Linked DNA regions of Ramlibacter pinisoli. The main gene of each other region encodes a partner of the protein of the gene in region 2 in a complex. Links are inferred from orthologs where the notes say so. Each region holds a gene or a part of one and is shown on either strand. Other genes may lie near its edges. The genes, in order: GON04_RS09560 and smc.

The links.
Region 1: the proteins of smc (region 2) and GON04_RS09560 are in contact, whole or in part, in a crystal structure (PDB 3ZGX), measured with the Bacillus subtilis proteins. The link is inferred for Ramlibacter pinisoli from one-to-one orthologs.

The regions. Positions count from the first base shown.
Region 1 is NZ_WSEL01000003.1:1,737,000-1,740,031, reverse strand. What follows is about bases 58-2,785. They hold GON04_RS09560 (segregation and condensation protein A), read right to left. Parts: upstream 1,957-2,785; coding sequence 1,159-1,956; downstream 58-1,158. Other genes in these bases: GON04_RS09550 (outer membrane protein assembly factor BamE), read left to right, coding at 2,303-2,785; GON04_RS09555 (DUF3460 family protein), read right to left, coding at 2,043-2,261; GON04_RS09565 (lysophosphatidic acid receptor), read left to right, coding at 830-1,174; GON04_RS09570 (hypothetical protein), read left to right, coding at 489-833; GON04_RS09575 (pirin family protein), read right to left, coding at 58-394. Also shown: more of GON04_RS09575, read right to left, coding at 1-57; more of GON04_RS09550, read left to right, coding at 2,786-2,800. UniProt on the Bacillus subtilis protein: Participates in chromosomal partition during cell division. May act via the formation of a condensin-like complex containing Smc and ScpB that pull DNA away from mid-cell into both cell halves.
Region 2 is NZ_WSEL01000009.1:39,506-43,847, forward strand. What follows is about bases 1-4,038. They hold smc (chromosome segregation protein SMC), read left to right. Parts: upstream 1-322; coding sequence 323-3,838; downstream 3,839-4,038. Other genes in these bases: GON04_RS14720 (cell division protein ZipA C-terminal FtsZ-binding domain-containing protein), read left to right, coding at 3,873-4,038. Also shown: more of GON04_RS14720, read left to right, coding at 4,039-4,342. UniProt on the Bacillus subtilis protein: Required for chromosome condensation and partitioning.

The DNA.
Region 1 (3,032 bases), on a different replicon or contig from region 2:
TGTCCTGCCCGGTCTCGAGCAGCGGGAACATCTCGGAGTGCACGATGCCCCGGCCCGCGGTGACCCATTGCACGTCGCCGCCGCCGAAGCGCGCGGTCGCGCCCAGCGAGTCGCTGTGGTCGATCAGGCCCTTGCGCACGATGGTCACGGTCTCGAAGCCGCGGTGCGGGTGGGCCGGGAAGCCCGGCACGCTGTCGCCGTGGTACATGCTCCAGCCATCCTTGCGGCTGAAGTCCTGGCCGATGTCACGCCCGGCCAGCGACTCCGCCGGTCCCATGCGGCCGTTGCCGCGCGGGTAGGCGTCGTCGTGGTAGGCGCAGAACAGGAACGGGTCGGAGGTGGCCCAGGGGAAACCGAGCGGCTGGACGGACAGGACGGGGGAGGACACGGTCATGGGAGCCTTTCGCGAATCCTCGCAGGTGAGGGCAGGGCGGGCGGCTTTCAATCATGGCGCCGGCGGCCGGCGCGGTGGGCCAGAATGGTCAGCAATGAAGCTGGCCGACTGCCTGCCGGGCTCGAGACTCGCCCTCGCCGCCGCGTTGGCCCTGCAGGCCTGCGTGTTCGTGCCGCGCACGGCCGAGGTCTACGACGCCGACTGCCAGATCGCCGCCCGCCGCATGCAGCTGGAGGCCATCCAGATCGCCAGCATCAGCGGCTGCAACAACGAAGGCTGTGCGCTGCTGCTGGCCGCCGCGGGCGCCACCGCCGCCGCCAGCGCCGTCGTGTCGGGCAGCATCGTGGTCGCCGGCAATGCCGTGTACTGGCTGGAGAAGCAGGGGCGCTGCGTGCGCGCGCGGCCGGCCGCCACGGGGGCGGTGGGGGCGGCGGGGTGAGGGAGGCCTGGCTCGCGCTGCTGGCCGTGGCGGCCGGCTTCGCGCTGTCCTTCCTGGCCATGGGCCTGTTCTGGATCGCGATGGCCTGGCCGGTGCAGGCGCTGGTGGTGCTGCCGTTCGGCGCCACGGCCTGGGCGCTGGCACGCTGGTCGGGCAACCCGCGCCGCGCCGCCTTGCTGCTGCTGGTCGGCGCGACCCCGCTGGGCCTGCTGTTCACGCTGTTCCGCGACCGCGAGGGCTCGCACCTGCTGCCCGTGCTGATGGTCGTGCTGTGGGCGCTGGGCACCTTGGCCGGCGCCTCGCTGGCCGCCGGCCGGCCGGACGGTCAGGCCGGCGAGTAGGCCAGCCGCACGTAGATGGGGGCGAAGGCCTCGGCCTGGGTGACCTCGATGAGGGTCTCCTTGGCCAGTTCGAGCATGGCGATGAAGGTGACGATGAGCACCGGCACGCCGCGCTGCACGTCGAACAGCTGCTCGAACTCGACGAAGCGCCGGCCCTGGAGCTTGCGCAGCACCACGCTCATGTGCTCGCGCACCGACAGCTCCTCGCGGGTGATCCTGTGGTGCTGCACCAGCCGGGCCCGCTTCAGGATGTCGCGCCAGGCCTCCTGCAGGTCGACCAGCTGCACCTCGGGAAAGCGCGGCTGCAGGGACTGCTCGATGTAGACCTGGCCGCGCAGCACGTCGCGGCCGAGCTGCGGCACCTCGTTCAGGCGGGCGGCGGCCAACTTCATCTGCTCGTATTCGAGCAGCCGGCGCACCAGCTCGGCGCGGGGATCCTCGGCCTCGTCGCCTTCCGCCGTCTTCTTGGGCGGCAGCAGCATGCGCGACTTGATCTCGATCAGCATCGCCGCCATCAGCAGGTACTCGGCGGCCAGCTCCAGGTTGCGGGTGCGGATCTCGTCGACATAGACCAGGTACTGGCGGGTGACGGCCGCCATCGGGATGTCGAGGATGTTGAAGTTCTGCTTGCGGATCAGGTACAGCAGCAGGTCCAGCGGACCCTCGAACGCCTCGAGGAAGACCTCCAGCGCGTCGGGCGGGATGTACAGGTCGGTCGGCAGCGCGAACAGCGGCTCGCCGTACAGGCGGGCCAGCGCCACCTGGTCGACCACCTCGGGCATGCCGGGCACGTCGTCGCCGTCGGCCGGCGCGGGCAGGACGGTCTCGGTCGGGTCGCTCACGTCGTCAGCCCGGCGCGCGGCCGGCCTCAGCTGCCGCTGCCGTAGACGTAGGGCTTCTGGGGCACGCGGGCCTGCTTCCACTCGCCGATCGCGTCGCGGTCGAGGTGCTTGTCCCACCAGATGGCGCGGCCGGCGCGCTGCTGGGCCTCGAGTTCGGGCCGCTCGGCCTTGAGCTGCTCGATGAACTGCGTGACGTCCGACTGGTAGTCGGCACGGCGGAAGATGCGAAGCAACTTGGAGGACATAGACTCGTTCGGTGGACGCTCGATTTTACAGGGGGTGGCGCATGGGGCTCGTCGGTGGTCTGCTGGCCGGCCTGGCCGCGCTGGTCGGTTGCGACTCACGCAGGATCGCCGAACTCGAGGAGGGCGTGGCCACCGAGGCCGACGTCCGCGCCCGGTTCGGCCAGCCCGAGAAGGTCTGGGACGAGCCCGGCGGCGCCCACACGCTGGAATACAACCGCAACCCGGCCGGCCACCGCAACTACATGGTCACCATCGGCCCCGACGGCCGCATGTCGGCGCTGCGCCAGGTGCTCACCCCCGAGACCTTCGCCCGGGTGCAGCCCGGCCTGCCGCTGGAGCAGGTGCGCCGCATGCTGGGCAAGCCGGCGCGGCAGCTGCAGTTGCCGCTCAAGCGCGAGCAGGCCTGGGACTGGCGCTGGCTGGAGCCGCCCAACACCTCGATGGTGTTCACCGTCTGGTTCGACGCCGACCAGCGCGTCGTGCGCACTGCCACCGGCCGCGACCCCGACGACCCCGACCTCGGCAAGGGCAGCAAGTAGGCGCCGGCCAGGGGCGGCAGCGGCTGCCGTGCTTCAGCCGCCGATGAGCAACCAACCCCAGCGGCCCACCCGCGGCGGGCGGCCTGGATGTCCGCCACGGCAATGCCTGCGCAGCCGGCCGGCGGAGCAGCGCAGGCTGCGGGAGGACACACGGGAACGGCGGCGCGACATGACGACAAAAGGCTGCAAGCGGATGAGCCCCGATTCTATGGATGAGGTCCTGGCTCAGCCG
Region 2 (4,342 bases):
TCCCCGGATAGCGGGCCACGGCTCGCCAGCATCGCCTTCGCGTCGCGCAGCTTGAGCGTGTGGGCGGAGTAGCGCCAGCCCTGGACGGCGAAGACGGAGCCGCGCCAGCCCGACACCCCGACGAACACCTGTGCGCCCATGCCGGTTTGGTACCGGATCGGCGCGCCGCCCAGGGTCGGCTGTTGCCGATCGTTGCAGCCGGATGTCGATGCTCAGCAGGTATCATCCGGGCCTCCTCGCGCCGGTGGCCGCCGGCGCGTTCAAGTTGCCGGCCGGCGCCCGCGCCGGTGATCCCGTTCCGACGTTCACAGGGCTTCGAGACGTGCGCCTCACCTCCATCAAGCTCTCCGGGTTCAAGTCCTTCGCCGAACCCACCAACTTCATGCTGCCGGGCCAGCTGGTGGGCGTGGTGGGCCCGAACGGCTGCGGCAAGTCGAACATCATGGACGCCGTGCGCTGGGTGCTGGGCGAATCGCGCGCCAGCGAACTGCGCGGCGAGTCCATGCAGGACGTCATCTTCAACGGCACCAACACCCGCAAGCCGGCCTCGCGCTCGTCGGTCGAACTGGTGTTCGACAACGCCGACCACCGCGCCGGCGGCCAGTGGAGCCAGTTCGCCGAGATCGCCGTCAAGCGCGTGCTCACGCGCGACGGCACCAGCAGCTACTACATCAACAACCAGCCGGTGCGCCGCCGCGACATCCAGGACGTGTTCCTGGGCACCGGCCTGGGCCCGCGCGCCTACGCCATCATCGGCCAGGGCACGATCAGCCGCATCATCGAGTCCAAGCCCGAGGAGCTGCGGCTGTTCCTGGAGGAGGCGGCGGGCGTGTCCAAGTACAAGGAACGCCGGCGCGAGACCGAGAACCGGCTGTCCGACACGCGCGAGAACCTCACCCGGGTCGAGGACATCCTGCGCGAGCTCAACGCCAACCTCGACAAGCTGGAGAAGCAGGCCGAGGTGGCCCAGCGCTACAACGCGCTGCAGGCCGACGTCACGCTCAAGCAGCATCAGCAGTGGTTCCTCAAGCGGGCCGAGGCCGAGGTCGACCAGGCCCGCATCAAGGAGGACGCCGACAAGGCCGTCAACGCCCTGGAGAGCCGGGTGGCCGACCTGCGCCACGTCGAGAGTGCGCTGGAGACGATCCGGCAGGCCCACTACGCCGCCGGCGACCAGGTCAACCAGGCCCAGGGCCAGCTCTACGAAGCCAGCGCCGAAGTCGGGCGGCTGGAGGCCGAGATCCGTTTCGTCGTCGAGGGCCGGCAGCGCGTCGAGCAGCGGCTGCAGCAGCTCAAGGAGCAGACCGCGCTGTGGGCTGGCCGCAAGGACGAGGCGACCTACGAACTGGAACACCTGGCCGAGCGCGGCGTCGAGGCCGAGGAGCAGGCCACCCTGCTGGCGGCGCAGGTCGAGGAACAGGCCCTGGCGCTGCCGGACATGGAAGACGCGCTGCGCCAGGCCCAGGCCAAGGCGGCCGAGCAGCGCACCGGCGTCGCCCAGGTGCAGCAGCAGATCCAGGTGCTGGCGGCCGACCAGCGCAATATCGAGGAACAGAGCCGGCAGCTGACGCAGCGGCGCGAGCGGCTGGTGGCCGACCGCAACGCGCTGGCCGCCCCCGACGAGGCGCGGCTGGCCAGCCTGCAGCAGCAGCTCGCCGCCGCGCAGGAGGCGGCCGAGACCGCCGACGCCCGCCTGCACGAGCTGCAGGAGCAGGTGCCGGCGCTGGACGACGACCGGCGCACCCGGCAGCAGGCCGTCAACACCGAGACGCACCGCCAGTCCGACCTGTCGGCCCGCATGGGGGCCCTGAAGGCGCTGCAGGAAAAGGTGCGCACCGACGACAAGCTCAAGCCCTGGCTGGCCCGCCATGGGCTGGACAGCCTGCAGGCGCTCTGGACCCGCATCCACGTCGAGCAGGGCTGGGAGAACGCGCTGGAGGCGGTGCTGCGCGAGCGGTTGTCGGCGCTCGAGGTGTCGCGGCTGGAGATGGTCCGGCCTTTCGCCAATGACGCCCCGCCCGCCAAGCTGGCCTTCTACAGCGCGCCGCAGACCGCGGCGCCGGACGCTGCGTCCGCGCTGCCGCGACTGTCCGAGCTGCTGCGGCTGAACGACGCCGGCCAGAAGGCGCTGCTGGCCGACTGGCTGCAGGGCTGCTACACCGCGCCCAGCTTCGAGGAGGCGCTGGCCGCACGCGACAAGCTGCAGGCGGGCGAGGCCATCTACGTCGCCGGGGGCCACTGCGTCACCGCCCACAGCGTCAGCTTCTATGCGCAGGACTCCGAGCGCGCCGGCCTGCTGGCGCGCCAGCAGGAGATCGAGAACCTCGAGAAGCAGCTGCGCGCCCAGGCCCTGATCGCCGAGGAAGCGCGTTCCGCGCTGGTGCGGGCCGAGGCCGCCTACACCGACGCCTCCCAGCGCCTGGTGACGGCGCGGCGCGAAGCCGCCGAAACCCGGAGCCGTTCCCACGAGCTGCAGGTGGAGACGCTGCGCCTCACCCAGCTGGCCGAACAGACCCGTGCCCGCAGCGAGCAGATCGCCGGCGACCTGGCCGAGGTCGACGCGCTGCTCGATGACCTGCAGGAGCGCCGCGTCACGGCCGAAGCGCGCTTCGAGGAACTCGACATGCAGCTGGCCGACAGCCAGGAGCGGCACGCCCAGCTCGACGAGCGCGTGATCGAGGCCGAGCGCAAGCTGGCGCAGGCGCGCGAGCAGCAGCGCAGCCTGGAGCGGCAGGCGCAGGAGGCGCAGTTCTCGCAGCGCTCGCTGGAAGCGCGCCGCGGCGAACTGCAGCGCGCCATCGAGACCGCCACCCAGCAGGCCCAGGGCATCGGGACCGAGCAGGAGCGGGCCCATGCCGAACTCGCCCGGCTGACCGACGCGGCGGCCCAGGCGGGCCTGCAGAACGCGCTGCAGCTGAAGTCCGAACGCGAACTGGCGCTGGGCGCCAAGCGCAGCGAATACGACGACCTCACGGCCAAGCTGCGCGCCAGCGACGAGAGGCGCCTGCAGCTCGAACGCGAACTCGACCCGCTGCGCCAGCGCATCACCGACCTGCAGCTGAAGGAACAGGCCGCGCGCCTGGGCCTGGAGCAGTACACCCAGCTGCTGGCGGACGCGCAGGCCGACCTCGAGGCGGTGGGCCGGTCCATCCAGGCCGGCAACGTCCGCCTGGCCGGCATGCAGGGCGAGATCGACCGGCTGCACCGCGAGATCGCGGCGCTGGGCGCCGTCAACCTGGCCGCGCTGGACGAGCTGGCCACCGCGCGCGAGCGCAAGCAGTTCCTGGACGCGCAGAGCGCCGACCTGCTGGAGGCGATCACGACCCTCGAGGACGCCATCCGCAAGATCGACGGCGAGACGCGCGAACTGCTGGGCGGCACCTTCAAGATCGTCAACGAGCACTTTGGCCGCATGTTCCCCGAGCTGTTCGGCGGCGGCAATGCCAGGCTGGTCATGACGGGCGAGGAAATCCTCGACTCCGGCGTGCAGGTGCTGGCGCAGCCGCCCGGCAAGAAGAACCAGACCATCCACCTGCTGTCGGGCGGCGAGAAGGCCCTCACGGCCATCGCCCTGGTGTTCGCCATCTTCCAGCTCAACCCCGCGCCGTTCTGCCTGCTCGACGAGGTGGACGCGCCGCTGGACGACGCCAACACCGAGCGCTACGCCAAGCTGGTGTCCAGCATGAGCAAGGAAACCCAGTTCCTCTTCATCAGTCACAACAAGATCGCGATGGAAATGGCGGAGCAGCTGATCGGCGTCACCATGCAGGAGCAGGGCGTCTCGCGCATCGTCGCCGTCGACATGGATTCGGCGGTCTCGATGGCGGAAGCGGCATGACGCGGCCCGCAGTGCCGGCGCGGAGGGCGCGCTGATGTCCGGCTTCACCCTCGGCGTCGCCATCCTGGGCGGCCTGGTCCTGGTGATCGTGGTGGCGTGGAACGCCTGGAATGCGCGCCGCCTGAGACCGCGGCAACCCGCCATCGAGGAGCGCCGCGAACCCGGCGCCACCCCGGAGCCGGTCGAGCCGTCGTTCGACCCCGACGACACGCCCCTGCCCATGCCCGAGCGCAAGCCCGGGCTGGATGCACTGATCGACGTCCTGGCCCCGATCCCGGTTGAGTCGCCGGTCTCCGGCGAGGCCGCCATCGCGGCGCTGCCGGCCACCCGCCGCGCCGGCAGCAAGCCGTTCGCCGTCGAAGGCTGCAACGAGGGCACGCAGCACTGGGAGACGCCGCAGCCGGGCCAGCGCTACACCGCCTTCCAGGCCGGGGTGCAGATGGCCAACCGCACCGGTGCGCTCAACGAGATCGAGTACTCGGAGTTCGTGGTCAAGACCCAGGC